DNA from 2 places in the Rhodovulum sulfidophilum DSM 1374 genome. Region 1 is predicted to be linked to the other one. Evidence: riboswitches for the same ligand, from Rfam matches in the RefSeq annotation. Region 1 holds a riboswitch; the other holds the start of a gene.

Region 1 (7,240 bases):
CAACTCGCGGATGCTGCCGTGCCCGGGCTGCAAGGCCTTTACCCTCCGCCTGCGGGCCCGGTCGGCCGCATGCCGGACGAGACCGGCTCCATCCGCGAGGCGCTGCGTCACGACCCTGCCAAGCGGAATCGCGTCGATCCGATGCCGATGCTTGCCGTAGGCACTGGGGACAGACGCAAGACTGTCGGGGCGCTGTCGCGCAAGGCCGGGGTCACGCCGGGCGATCTCGATAGCGCCCCGGGGCTTCGGACGGGGCAGGAACGCATGCAGGCCGGCGAAAACGCCATGCCGATAATGTTGCACGAGCCCGCCTGAGAGGATGCGCAAGGGGAAAGACAGAAAGAGAAAGGCAGTCAGATGAAGGCCCCCTACGATCTCGATATCCGCGCGATGCCGAAACGCGTCCGGAGGCAGGATAGGGCTCCCGCAGAACGGCCCGCCCCCGACACAACCTCCGGCACAGCCCATGACACGCCCCCCGAGGCGCCGTCGCCCGAAGAGGCGGTGCGCGCCCGGTTCGGCCGCCCCGTACCAGCTCCGGCTCCTGACATCGTCGACGGCACCGCGACCGAGATCCTGCCACAGCCCTCTGAAGACCCGGCGACCATCTCCGCAGCCGCTCGGCCGGGCGGCTCTGCACAGGACGGGCCGCCCGCAGCCATAGCCCCGGCCGATCAGACCCGGCCTGTCGCCGCGTTCCCTCGCAGCAACGCCAGAGGGGCCCCGAACCCGGCCTCCGGTGTTCCGCCCTGCATCGCCCTGATGGGCGAAATCGGTGCGGGCAAGACCACGCTCGCCCATCTGCTGGTCGGCCGACCGCTCATGCCAAGGACGAGCACCGCGACCCGCTTGCCCCCGGGCAGGATCACACACGGCACCGCGCCGCCCTGTCGCGAGGACGATCGCGGCCGAACCGCCCCGGTCGATCTGGCCGATCTGGCCCGCCTCTCGCCCGCCGATACCCGGCTGATCCGGCTCCAGGCCGAGGCCGAAATCCTCCGGCATTGCGATCTCATCGACACCCCCGGCATTTCGGACCCGGAGATAGGTCCGGACGTCTGGGAATACGCGACCGGCCTCGCGGACGGCGTGCTCTGGTGCAGCCATGCACCCGAGGCCTGGCGCCCGTCCGAAGCCGCGATCTGGGACATGTTCGGCCCACGTTTGGGCGGATCGAGCCTGTTGCTGCTGACCCGGTTCGACAGGCTCGCATCCGAACGCGACCGCGAGCGGGTGCTGCGCCGGGTCCGTCGTGAAACCGCCGGGCTGTTCGCGGGCGTCCTGCCGATCGCGCTGACCGAGGCGCTGGAGGCGCCGTCGGGCCGGACCGCTAACGGCGCAGAGGCGCTCGGCCATGCCCTGATGCGGATCCTGCGCGGGCTGGGCGGCAGAACGGGTCAGGACGCGGGGCCGATGCGGCTCGATCCGGCCTGGCGTATCGCCGATCCACCCGATTGCGGCCCACCCGATTGCGGCACTCACGGCACGGTGCGCCCGCGCCGGGTGCGGGTCGATGCAAGCCGCAGCCGCAGCCCGCGTCCGACCGGCACCGAGCCCCCGGTCACGAGCCACACCCGTTCTGAGCGGTCCGGCCCATTGCCGTAGCAGACAGCACGATTTCGGACACACTCCGCGCAGATGCCGTTTACCTTCACCATTCAGGCCCTGCTGCGGGCAATTCCCGGTTGCCGCGCCATCGCATTCGTCGACCTCTCGGCGCGGCTGGTGCTGAAAAGCGAGGCCCAAGAGCCCCTGCCGCAGGACTATTACGATGCGCTCTGTCTCTGCGGCGCCCGGCTTCTGGGCGGCCAGGCCGCGGCCGCCTTGACCGAGGTGTTCGGCATCGACCAGCCGCCCCGTGAGGCCGTGCTCATGCGCAATGGCGGAATCGAGCTTTTCCTGCGGGCGCCCCGCGATCCCTACGAGGCGCTTTGCGCCCTGGTCGGACCGGATACCGGTGTCGAAGCCGCGCTGTCGCAGATGCGCCGGGCCATCGCCGAAATCGTCGAGATCGCGGCGGGCACCGCCCGACACGACACGACACGCGGCGCGGCAGAGGCGGTTGACATGACCGAAATCGCCCCCCTGGCGACCATGCGCGCAAAGCTGAAGCCCCGGCAAGAGGCCCGCGACAGACCCGGGACCGGCGACATCTAAGACCAGCTCGATGCCCTGATGGCCGAAATCTCCGAGACGATCCCGCCGCGCGATATGGCCCTCGGCGACGGCAAGGGGCAGGAGGAGACCCGGCTGCTGGTCGCGCGCCGTCATCTGCTGCGGGTCGGACGGCCACGCCCTGCCGCCCATGCCACGGTGCCGCTGCCGCCCGACATGCAAGGCGACAGGGCCGCGCCGCTCATCGCCGCCTTTCAGGACCGGGTCCGCCGCTTTGTCTCCGCCGCCGCCGATCTGTCGATCACCGCGGCGCGACCGGCCTGCCGGGTCGAGCCGACCGAGCCTGGCTGCCCATCGATGCGCTGCGCGCGATCGCCTGCCATGAAAAGGCCACTTCTGAAAGCCCCGCCCTGTCCGACGCCGACAGGACGGCCGGGGCAGCCCCCGAGGGCGACGACCCGGTCGGCGCCTGCCCGGCCCGGGCCGCCGCCGGGCTCCGGCTTTGCGACGGACGCATCGTCCAGGCGGTGGGCGATCCGGACCTCACCCACAGGCTGACCGGCTGCACCACGCTGGGGCTCGATGCCCAAGCCAGCACCGCCGCCAGACCCAAGACCGCCTGCGCGATCCTACGCGCGCCTCCGCCCGTCGATCTGCTGCTGGTCCGGGTCACCCGCGGCACCGAGACCGCGCTGCTGCTGGCGCCCGGCACCGAGCTGGCCGCAATCGTCGCAGCCTGCCGCCCCGGCGTCCCGCTTGACAGGTCCGGGGCCCCGGATTAACCCCGAATCGTCTTGGTTCGCCCGGCGACGGGCGATGAAAAGGGAACGCGGTGCCGCCTCGGATGGGGCTCATGCCGCGGCTGCCCCCGCAACTGTAAGCGGCGAGCGCGGCTGATCGTGCCACTGGGGATGTTCCCCGGGAAGGCCAGCCAAGCGACGACCCGCAAGCCAGGAGACCTGCCAGGACGATCACCCAGCCGGTCCGCGGGGCGCGCGACGGGCGGCGGCAAATCCGCAGTGGTGACGCTTTCACCGTCTGCGGAAAGCGTTTCTTTCCAAGGGCTTCTCTACAATACGGGCCGCATCGCGGTTCGACAGACCGGAACGGACATGACCAGATCCAGCTTCTGCCTCGGGCTCGGCCTTGCCACCCTCGCGCCCCTCCATGCCCTCGCCGAGGATCTCGACGACAGCCTCCTTCTCGACGAGATCACCGCCAGCGCCAGCCTCACCCCCGTCGCCACCAACCGAACCGGCGCGACGGTCGAGACCCTCGACCGGGACCAGATCGCGGCGGGCGGGCAGAATCTGGGCGAGACCCTCGCCACCCTGCCGGGCGTGTCGTTCTCTCAGAATGGCGGGCTCGGGCAGACCGGCACATTGCGCATCCGAGGGCTCGACAGCGGCTATATCGCGACCCGTATAAACGGCATGGATTTCACCGACCCGACCAACCTTCCGCCCTCGCTGAATTTCGGCACGCTCTCTTCCGGCCTTGCGGACCGCATCGAGGTGCTGAAGGGCGCGCAATCGGCGCTTTACGGTTCGAACGCCATTGCGGGCGTCGTCGACATCACGACATGGCGACCGACGACCCTCGGCACCTCGGGTCAGGCTTCGGTCGAAGCCGGCACCTATGGCACCTATTCGGGCAAGCTCAGCTTCGGTCATATGAGCGAACACGGCGAAATCTCGGCCACCCTCTCCCGCGTGCAGACGGACGGCTTCTCGACCTTGTCGGGCAATGACGAACCCGACGGCTATGACGAGGACGTCATCACGCTGAACGCGGCCTATGACCTGACCGACAGCCTGCGCCTGGGCATCTCGGGGCTTTATTCCGACGGGACGGCCGATTACGACCCGACCCCGACCGGGACCGACCCTGCGATCAGGAGCGACACTACGCGCAGGGGCCTGCGGGCCTATGCCCATTTCGTCCTCGGCTCGGTCGAGAACGAGCTGTCTCTGGCCAGGACCCAGACCGAACGCACCGATCATGGATCGTTCGGGACGAGTCATTGGGACGGCAGCAGCAGGACAATCGGCTATCTCGGATCGACCACTCTGGGCGACCGGACCGACCTGTCCTTCGGCGCCGACTGGAAGCAGGACAAGGCCATTCAGAGCGGAAGCACCGATACCGAGATATCCCGCGCCGCCTTTGCCGAACTCCGACAGGCGGCAACCGACGCGATCGACCTATCGCTGTCGCTGCGCTACGATGATTTTTCCAGCTTCGACGAACAGATGACCGGCCGCGCCGCGCTGGCCTGGCGGATCGGGCCCGACCTGATCTTCCGTACCTCGCTTGGCACCGGCTACCGTGTTCCTTCGCTTTACGAGCTTTACGGCACTTCCGAGGGCGACACGGTCGGGAACCGGGGCCTGAGCCCCGAAACCGGCACGAGCTTCGATATCGGGCTTGAAAAAAGGCTCTCGGGCGAAGGTTTCCTGAAGGCCACCGCCTTCTTCACCGAGATCGAGGACAAGATCGACTGGAACCCCACCCCCCCCACGGGGATCTGCACCTCGGCCTACGGCTGTTACGACAATCTCGACGGCACCACGCGCAGCCAAGGGTTCGAACTGTCAGGCCGCTTCGAGCTGACACCTGCCACCGCGATCTATGGCGCATACACCTATACAGACGCGCGCTGGAAGGGCGACCGCCTCCTGCGCGTGCCGCGTCACGACCTGGGTCTCGGGCTCAGTTCCGAGCTGTCGCCGCGGATCACGACCGATCTTTCCTATCAATACCTCGCCGACCGCCTCGACCCAGGTGGCGCCCTGCCCGACGCAGGCCTGGGCACCGCCCGGATCTCCTACACCCTCGACAGCGGCGCCGAGCTCTATGCCCGGATCGAGAACCTCTTCAACGAAGATTTCTACACCGCGCTCGATTACACCGGCGCCTATCACTACAACACCTCCGGCCGCGCGCTTTATGTGGGCCTGCGTGCCTCCTTCTAGCGCGATCCGCCTCGCCGCGGCCCTGGCCCTTGCCGGGACCGCGGCGCTGGCCGACCCGCCCGGGCGGGTGGTGTCGATGAATCTCTGCACCGACCAGCTTGCCATGCTGGTCGCGCGCCCGGGCCAGCTGGTCTCGGTCAGCGACCTGGCCGCCAACCCGATGAACTCTGCCATGGCCGAGGCCGCCCGCGCCTATCCCGCCAATACCGGCGGCGCCGAGGAAATCTTCCTGATGCGCCCCGATCTGGTGCTGGCCGGCACCTATTCGAACCCGGCAACCCTCGCCATGCTCGAGCGCCTCGGCATCCGGGTGGCGCGGATCGGCCTGACGACACGGCTCGACGAGGTGACCGACCGGCTGCGCCAGACCGGCAGGCTTTTGGGCCGCGAGGCCCGGGCCGAAGCCCTGGCCCGCGCCTTCGAACAGGACCTCGCCCGGCTGTCGCAGAGCGGCCCGCCCCGGCCGCTGGCCGCCTTCTTCTATGCCAACGGCTACACCCAGGGCGAGGGCACGCTTGCGGACGACATCCTCACCCGTGCGGGCTTTGCCAATCTCGCCCGCACCGACCAGGCCGCCCAAGGGCGCCATGGCGGCTTCGATCTCGCGCTCGAGGAACTGGTGATGGCCGATCCCGAGCTGCTGATCCTCTCCCGCCCCTATCCGAAAACCTCGCGCGCCGAGGAGATCCTGGCCCATCCCGCGCTCCGCGCCCTGCCCGCGGCGGCGGCCCCCGCCTTTTCCGGCCCCGACTGGGTCTGCGGCACCCCCTATGCGCTCCGGGCCCTGGCCGAGATGACCCGCCGCCGGGACGCGGGCGCCGCCACCGCGCCCGACTGAGCCCCGATACGCTTGCAGCTTCTTCTTGGGCCAAATACCCATGACGCGACGCCTGCAACCGGCGTCCGGTCGCGACAGGAGCCCCACCGATGACACGCGCACTCATGCTGCAGGGCACAGGCTCGAATGTCGGCAAGTCGCTTCTGGTAGCCGGGCTCTGCCGCGCGGCGCTTCGGCGCGGGCTGTCGGTCGCGCCCTTCAAGCCGCAAAACATGTCGAACAATGCCGCAGTCACCGCCGATGGCGGTGAGATCGGCCGGGCCCAGGCGCTGCAGGCAAGGGCCGCGGGGCTCGAGCCGCTGACCGACATGAACCCGATCCTCCTGAAACCCGAAACCGATACCGGCGCGCAGGTGGTGGTGCAGGGCCGCGCCCGGGGCGCGCTCCGCGCCCGCGCCTTCGCCGCCGAAAAGCCGAAGCTGATGGCCCCGGTACTGGAAAGCTTCCACCGGCTGGCCACCGGACGCGATCTGATCATCGTCGAGGGCGCGGGCAGCCCGGCCGAGGTCAACCTGCGTGCGGGCGACATCGCCAATATGGGCTTTGCCCGCGCGGCAGAGGTGCCGGTGGTGCTGATCGGCGATATCGACCGGGGCGGCGTGATCGCCCAGATCGTCGGCACGCAGGCAGTGCTCGATCCCGGCGATCTGGCCATGGTCCGGGGCTTTGCCATCAACAAGTTCCGCGGCGATCCCCGGCTTTTCGACGACGGCTACCGGCTGATCGAGGCCCGCACCGGCTGGCCCGGCTTCGGCGTCATCCCGTGGTTTCCCGAGGCCTGCCGCCTGCCGGCCGAGGATGCGGTCGATCTGGGCGGCACCGGCCGGGGCAGCTATCACGTCGTCTGCCCGATGCTCTCGCGGATCGCCAATTTCGACGATCTCGACCCGCTCAAGCTGGAACCCGGCATCCGGCTGACCATGGTGCCGCCGGGCCGCGCACTGCCCGGCGATGCCGATCTGGTGATCCTGCCCGGCACCAAGTCGACCCGGGGCGATCTGGCCTTCCTGCGCGATCAGGGCTGGGACATCGACCTTGCCGCGCATCTGCGCCGCGGCGGGCGGGTGCTGGGGCTCTGCGGCGGCTACCAGATGCTCGGCCGCCGCATCGCCGATCCGGAGGGGCTCGAAGGCCCGCCGGGCGTGACCGAGGGTCTTGGCCTGCTCGATGTCGAGACGGTGATGCATGCCGACAAGACCCTGACCCGGATCGAGGCCAGCCATGCCGCGACCGGCGCCGCGTTTTCGGGCTACGAGATCCATATCGGCGCGACCGACGGGCCCGACCGCGCGCGGCCCTTCGCCCATATCGG
Region 2 (7,240 bases), 1.0 Mb from region 1:
TGCGCGATTGCCGTGTCGTCGTGGTGACATGCAGCGCCTGCTGGATCGCCTGATAGATCACCTCCTTGGGCAGGTTCAGCGCGGTGCCGATCCCGGCCGCGGCCGAGACGCCCAGATGCGCGATATGGTCGATCTTGTGTTCGTGCAGACAGATCGCCTTGACCAGATTGACCTGGATTTCATAGCCCGTCGCGATGCCGCGCAGCAGCGCCTGGCCCGACAGCCCGCAATGCTGGGCCACGGCGAGGATCGGCGGGATGTTGTCGCCGGGATGCGAATATTCCGCCGCCAGGAAGGTGTCGTGGAAGTCGAGCTCGCGCACCGCCACGCCATTGGCCCAGGCCGCCCATTCGGGCGACACGCGGGTGTCCTTGGGCATCCCGAAGACCGTCGCGCCGCGCTTGTAGGGATGGCACAGCGCCTGCGCCCGGGCCGAGGCCACCGGACGGCGCGCCACCGAGGCCGCCGCCACTGCCGCGTTGTCGATCACCCGGTTCACGATCATCTCGGCGGTGTCGTCGGGAACCGAAACCGGATCGGCGGCGAGCTCTGCCAGTTTCCAGGCCAGCTGCTCCTCGCGGGGCAGGGCCTCGGCCGATTTGTGCATGCGCAGCCGGTGCAGTTCAATCTGCGGTGCTCCGTCCTTCATTGGGTCTTCTCCTCCTTGGGGATGGCTATCGGGGTCGGGCGACCGTTCTCGTCGACCGCGACCATCTCGAAACGGCCGGTCATCGCCAGATGGCGCGCGCCGGTCGTCAGTGTCTCTGCCTCGCCCGTCACCTCGACGCTCATCGAGCTGCGCCCGATGCGGGTCACGACGGCGGTCAGCTCCAGCGCCTCGCCGGGCAGGACGGGGGTCCGGAAATCGATCTTCTCCGATCCCGCCATCACCACCGTGCGGCGGGCGCGGCGGCTGGCGACCAGGAAGGCGGCCTTGCTCATCATCGCGAGCCCCGCCCCCGCGAAGAGCGTGCCATGGGGGTTGACCGTCTCGGGAAAGATCAGCGCGGTCATCCGGGCGGATCCGGCCGCTACGCCTGTGTCCTGCGGTGATGACAGGGGCATTGTTTGCAACCTTTGCATTTCTCAGAAGCTCTCTTCGGCTTAGCCAGAGGGCTTAAGCCTGGGAAGGACTGAAAATGCGAAGGAATGCGAGCATATCGGTGCGATATGCGAAGGTTGCGAATTCCGGGGTGGCGTGAAGACGGCTGTTTCCGGTGGCAGGCTGCGGCCGCTCCGCGAGACCCGGGGGGCTTGGCCGCGCGGCCCGGCTATCTCGACCGGGTCGAGCGCAACCAGCGCCCGCTGGTGATGCAGGCGCTGCTGAAGATCAACGCGGTTTCACGCGATATGTTCGGGAAGGGAAACCGCTGTGCTGAATACGCGCGCGGCCCGCCTCTGCCTTTTCGGGCCGCAGGCCGGGGTCGCGCGCGGATCACGTCGGCGTTTTGCGCCGACGTGATGTCAGGGATGTGCCTCTGCCTGCTCGGAACCGGTGTCCTGGCGGGCGATGATCTCGCGCAGGCGCTTGTCGGCCCGCGTCGGAAGTCCGGCGGGCAGATCCGCCTCGGCCGCGGGCTGGGCGCCAACCTGGATCAGCATGACCATGCCCATCGCGAAATGCGGCGAACATTTGATCCCGTAGATGCCGGGCTCGGTCAGGGTGACCTCGATCTCTTCGTTGATCTGGCCCTTGAAGGGCTCTGCCCCGGCCGGGAGCATCTCGTCGATGGTGCCGGCATTATGGCCCGGCGCGGTGGGCAGGAACCGCACGGTATCGCCGGGCTCCATCACCAGATAATCCGGCTCGTAGACCATCGGCCCCGAGGCATTGCGGTTCAGCATCTTCACCTCGACCGTCTTTGCCGCCGCGAAGGGGGCGGAGAGGATCATGGCGGGCAACAGGACAGAGAGAGCAAGTCTTCGCATCGTTTGCGTCTTTCATCAGATAGGCTTGAAACGGAGAATGCGGACCCCGTCGGCGGGGTCCGTCAAAAGATGGGCCTCGACCCCGAACACCTTGCGCAGCAGGGGCGGGACGAGGATCTCGTCGGGCGGGCCGAGCGCGATCAGCTGCCCGTCCTGCAACACGGCCAGCCGGTCGCAGGCCATCGCCTCGTTGAGGTCGTGCAGCGCGGCGATGGTCGTCACCGGCAGCCCCTCGACCAGGGCCATGATCGACAGCCGCGAGCCGATATCGAGATGGTTGGTCGGTTCGTCGAGGATCAGCACCCCGGGCCGCTGCGCCAGCGCGCGGGCGATATGGACCCGCTGCCGCTCGCCGCCCGAAAGCGTATGCCAGTAGCGGGCGGCAAAATCCTGCATGCCGACCGCGACCAGCGCCGCCTCTACCGCGGCCTCGTCCTCGTCCGAGAACGGATGCAGGGCCGACAGCCAGGGCGTGCGGCCCAGTTCGACCGCGTCGCGGACGGTGATCCGCTCGGTCGTTTCGGCCTGCTGCTCGACCAGCGCCACGCGCTGCGCGACGTCGCGGCGGGGAAGGCGGCTCAGGGGCTGGCCCTCCAGCCGCACTTCGCCTTCGCTTGGTGCCCGGATGCCTGCCAGCATGCGCAGCAGGCTCGATTTTCCCGACCCGTTCGGACCGATCAGCCCGAACCTTTCGCCGCGCCTGACCGACAGGGTGACGTCAGAGACGATGGCCCGTCCCTGCACCCGCCAGCCAAGGCCTTCACCGCTCAGGATCATTTCCGGGCCCTCCCCCGGATCAGGATCGCCGCGAAGGCGGGCGCGCCGATCAGCGCGGTGATCACGCCGATGGGCAGCACCTGTCCCGGGATCAGGATGCGCGAGACGATATCCGCCGCGATCAGGAACACCGCCCCGGCCAGTGCCGAGGCCGGCACCAGCAGGCGGTGGCGCCCGCCGACGAGAAACCGCATCGCATGGGGGATCACCAGCCCGACAAAGCCGATGGCGCCGACCAGCGACACGATGAGCGCGGTGACCAGAGCCGCGGCCCCGATCAGCACCGCCTGCACCCGGCGCACGTTGATGCCGAGCGAGGCCGCGCTGTCCGCCCCGAAGGTGAAGGCGTCGAGGCTGCGCACATGCCAGAGACAGACCCCGAGCCCCAAGGCCGCGGCGGGGACGGCAACCAGGCTGTCCTGCCAGCGGGCACCGGAGAGATTTCCCAGAAGCCAGAACATGATGCCGCGGGCCTGTTCGGCATTGGCGGATTTCGCGATCAGGAAGGCGGTCATCGCGTTGAAGAGCTGTGCCCCGGCAATCCCTGCCAGAACGATCACGCCTGCCGCCTGCAGCCCGGTGCCGCCGCCCGCCGCGCGCGCCAGGGCCGCGACCATGACGAAGGCCAGCAGCGCCCCGGCGAAGGCGCCTGTCGAGAGCGAGAGCGCGCCCGCGCCGAACCCGGCGACGGTGACCGCGACCGCGCCGGTCGAGGCTCCGGCGGAAATCCCCAGCAGATAGGGATCGGCCAGCGCATTCCTCAGCAATGCCTGCAGCACGACACCCGACAGGGCGAGCCCCGCCCCGCAGGCGGCCGCCACCACCGCGCGGGCGAGGCGGTAGTTCCAGATGATGCCCTCATCGATCCGCGCGACCGGGTAGACGGTGCCGAACAGCTTGTTGCCCAGGACCTGAAGCACGGTCGAGGCGGGTATGCGGGTCTCGCCGATCGCGGTTCCGGCGATCAGCGCGGCCAGCAGCACCGGGGGTGCGATCCACCCCCAGTGCCAGCGGGCCCGACGGGCGCGCGACCTCATCCTTGCAGATCGAGTCCGGCCAGGGCCGCAGACAGTTCTTCCAGCCCGTAGACCGCCCGCACGGTCGCTTCCATCGCCTGGAGATCCATCACCACGATCCGGTTCTCGCGGACCGCCGTCATCTCTTTCGCGACCGGATCGGTGCGGAGAAACTCAAGCTTCTTCTCGACATCGTCGGCGGGGAAGCGGCGGCGGGTCATCTCGGCCAGCACGATCACCGTCGGATCGGCCTTGGCGATGCTTTCCCAGCCGACGGTGGGCCATTCCTCGTCGGAGGCCACCACATTCTCGATCCCGAGCTGTTGCATCATGTAGCCCGGCGCGCCCTTCCGCCCGGCCACATAGGGGTCGATGTCCATTTCGGCGGAGGAGTACCAGAACACCGCCGAGACCCCTTCGGGCAGATCCAGCGCCCGGGCATGTTCGATGGCCGCGGCCTCACGCGCCTTCAGCTCGTCGACCAGCTCGGCGCCGCGATCCTCGACATCGTAGATCCGCGCCAGTTCCTCGATCGACCGGTGGATCGAGGCGGTCGAGAACATCTCGCTCCGGGTGCCGTCCGAGCCGCGGCTGTTGTCCTTGCTTGCGCAGTCGCTGGGCAGCACATAGGTCGGCACGCCGATATCATGGAACATCTCGCGGGTGGCGACGATGCCCTGGGGGCCGACATGCCATTCATGTTGCACGGTCACCAGATCGGGCGTCTCGGCCGCCACGCTTTCAAAGCTGGGATCGTTGTCGGCCAGCCGCGGGATCCCGGCATTCAGCTCGGCGAATTGCGGCAGGACATTGGTGAACCAGACCGAGGTGCCCGTCACGGTGGGCCCGAGCCCCAGCAGGTAGAGGATCTCGGTCGTGGCCTGGCCGACGGTGACGGTGCGCGCGGGGGCGGCGTCGAAGGTCAGGGTCTGGCCGCAATTCTCCAGCGTCAGGGGATAGTCGGTGGCCTGGGCCGTGCCCGCGCAGACCAGAAGGGCCGCCGAAAGGAGGGCAGTCTTGGTGTTCATGGAAATTCTCCGGAAATTGGCTTCCGGGCCCCGGGGTTCGCGGGTCGGGCGGATGTCAGTTCTTTGGCTGGCGCAAGCTGCGCCTGGCTGAGCACGGCCGAAAGATCCGGGCATGAACATCGCTTTCCCCGGGCAACCCCGCCCGGTTGATAGTGGTTTCATGCCGGCAGGTCTCCTGACTGACGGGTCGTCCGCCGGTCCGGCCTTCCCAGGCAAATGCCCAGTGGCGTTGTCGGACCGTCGCTCGCCGCCTACAGTTGCGGGGGCAGTTTCGGTTCGCGGGCCAAATGGCCTGCGGCGAATTCCCTTTTAATTCCCAAGCGGGAAACCAGCGACCGAGCAGAGAGCATGAAAGCCCTATCGGGTCAACTGCCCGCCGGTCGCAGTCTGCGCGCCGGAAAACCTTACCTTGACAGGCATATAGCTTCTGATGCGTCGAGATGCCCCGGCCCCGAAGCGGCAGGGGGCGGAACGTTGCCAGCCCGGCGGCTTCCTTTGCATCTATGGCGCGGCATGGCAGGCTGGAAACGGTCAGGCGAGATGGGACCTGACGTCGGCATACGGTTCGCTTTGCCGGGCCGTTCGACGGCTGCCATACGGTGCCCGCCGCGGTGTTGAAAACCTGCCGCTTCGGCCCTGCCCGCGACCGCTGTTGCATCAATGCCCGCGCGGGCGGCAAGCCGGTCGGGGCGATCTGCGCCGAGGCGCTCGGGCGGCGAAAGGAGCGGAAGCGTCAGGCAACCCGCCCCGATGGCGATCCAACGGCCCGGCTTCCGGCCATCGCCCGCCTTATCCTTCTTGACCGCAGGATTGCCGGAACTTGCCGGTTAAAGCCGTTCAGAACTTGCGTAGACCACGCGCGCCGTGGGTCATTTCGGCTTTGCCGGACGGGCAATAAAGGCGCCGGTCAGGATCAATGGCCCTGCCAGCAGGAAGGCCAGGCCCGGCAGCTCGGCGAAAAAGGCAAAACCCAGCGCCACGGCCCACAGAACCGAAAGATATTCGAAGGGGGCAAGCGCCGAGGCATCGGCATGGCTGAAGGACAGCGTCATGAGGATATGGGCGATCCCGCCTGCCAGGCCGGTTCCGATCAACAGCAGGAGGGTTGCCGGACCGGGCCAGACCCAGCCCCAGGGCAGCGTCGCAAGGCCGATGAGGGCCGAGACCACGGCGAACCAGAAGGCGATGGCCCCGGCGCCTTCGCCGAGCAATGTCAGCCGGCGCACCTGGATCAGGGCCCCGGCCGTCAGCGCCGCGGTCACGAGCCCCAGAACCACGCCCAGCGCCCCGCTATCGGGCAGGGCACCGGCAATGGCGGGCAGACAGAAGGCCGCCGCTCCGGCAAGGCCAAGCACGACACCGCCGATCCGGCCCGCGCTCGGGCGTTCTCCGAGCAGGGCCCAGCCAAGCAGGGCCAGCATCACCGGCGCGAGATAGGCCAGCATCGTCGCTTCGGCCAGGGGCAGAAGGCGGATCGTCGCGAAGGAGGTGAACATCGCGACCGCGCCCATCAGGCAGCGGCCGACATGCCCCATGGGGCGGGACGTCGCCAGACCGCGAGGCCACTCGCCGCGCCACCACAGGAAGGCGATCAGAGGCAGCAAGGCCACGGCCGAGCGGAAGAACACCACCTGTCCCAGCGGGACCGCATCTCCGAGCGCCTTCACGCAGACGCCCATCATGGCGAATGCGAGGGTCGAGAGCACCCGCAACGCGATGCCAAGCCGTTCGTTCCGGACGGGATGCAGCGGCGCTGCGAGGGAGGACCGGGCCGTCATTTCACTTTCATCCGCACCAAAACCCCGGCCACACGTCCCCCCGGACCGTCTCATTTCGCGCTGAACCGTATATGGGGCCGAGACGCGTCCTGCAATCTGCAGACATGCGCCGTGACGCGGAACACATCGCGCAGGATCTCCCGGGTCAGAACGGCATCCGGTGTGCCGCAGGCGCGCATGACACCCCGTTCCAGAACCACGATCCGGTCGCAGAACATGGCCGCCAGGTTCAGGTCGTGCAGGGCGATGACGCTGGTCAGGTCGAGATCGCGGACCATGCCCAGGATCTCGATCTGGTGATGAATGTCGAGATGGTTCGTCGGCTCGTCGAGGAACATCACCTGCGGTGTCTGCGCCAGCGCCCGCGCGATATGGACCCGCTGCCGCTCGCCCCCCGAAAGGGTCTGCCAGGCCTGTTTCCTGTGCGCGGCCATTTCCACGCGCTCCAGCGCCTGCGTCACCGCCGCCTCGTCGGTCTCGGACCAGCCCGCCAGCGCCGAGCGATGCGGAGTCCGTCCGAGCCGCACGACATCGCTGACCGTCACATTGGTGTCGGTGGCTGCGCTTTGCTGGACAAAGGCCACCTGTCGCGACAATGCCTTGCGCGAGACATGCGCGATGTCCTGCCCGTTGATCCGGACCCGGCCGGAGATTGGCCGCCGCAGCCCTGCCAGCAGCCGCAACAGGGAGGATTTGCCCGATCCGTTGGGGC

What was found. A riboswitch is a leader RNA that binds a small molecule or an ion and turns the genes downstream of it on or off. The one in region 1 is predicted to bind cobalamin.
Region 2: another riboswitch for cobalamin. It lies ahead of A6W98_RS01905 (ABC transporter substrate-binding protein); the one in region 1 lies ahead of A6W98_RS06730 (TonB-dependent receptor plug domain-containing protein).

Annotation. Positions count from the first base shown of each region.
Region 1 covers NZ_CP015418.1:1,409,208-1,416,447, reverse strand. The annotation lists gene A6W98_RS06755 (hypothetical protein) at 70-315, shown strand; gene A6W98_RS06750 (hypothetical protein) at 358-1,605, shown strand; gene A6W98_RS06745 (hypothetical protein) at 1,639-2,157, shown strand; gene A6W98_RS06735 (hypothetical protein) at 2,643-2,897, shown strand; cobalamin riboswitch at 2,894-3,096, shown strand; gene A6W98_RS06730 (TonB-dependent receptor plug domain-containing protein) at 3,228-5,090, shown strand; gene A6W98_RS06725 (ABC transporter substrate-binding protein) at 5,065-5,928, shown strand; gene A6W98_RS06720 (cobyric acid synthase) at 6,018-7,240, shown strand, end outside.
Region 2 covers NZ_CP015418.1:369,865-377,104, reverse strand. The annotation lists gene A6W98_RS01930 (MmgE/PrpD family protein) at 1-649, opposite strand, end outside; gene A6W98_RS01925 (acyl-CoA thioesterase) at 646-1,014, opposite strand; gene A6W98_RS01920 (pseudoazurin) at 1,465-1,929, opposite strand; gene A6W98_RS01915 (ABC transporter ATP-binding protein) at 1,945-2,706, opposite strand; gene A6W98_RS01910 (FecCD family ABC transporter permease) at 2,703-3,743, opposite strand; gene A6W98_RS01905 (ABC transporter substrate-binding protein) at 3,740-4,750, opposite strand; cobalamin riboswitch at 4,899-5,098, opposite strand; gene A6W98_RS01900 (DMT family transporter) at 5,620-6,528, opposite strand; gene A6W98_RS01895 (ABC transporter ATP-binding protein) at 6,579-7,240, opposite strand, start outside.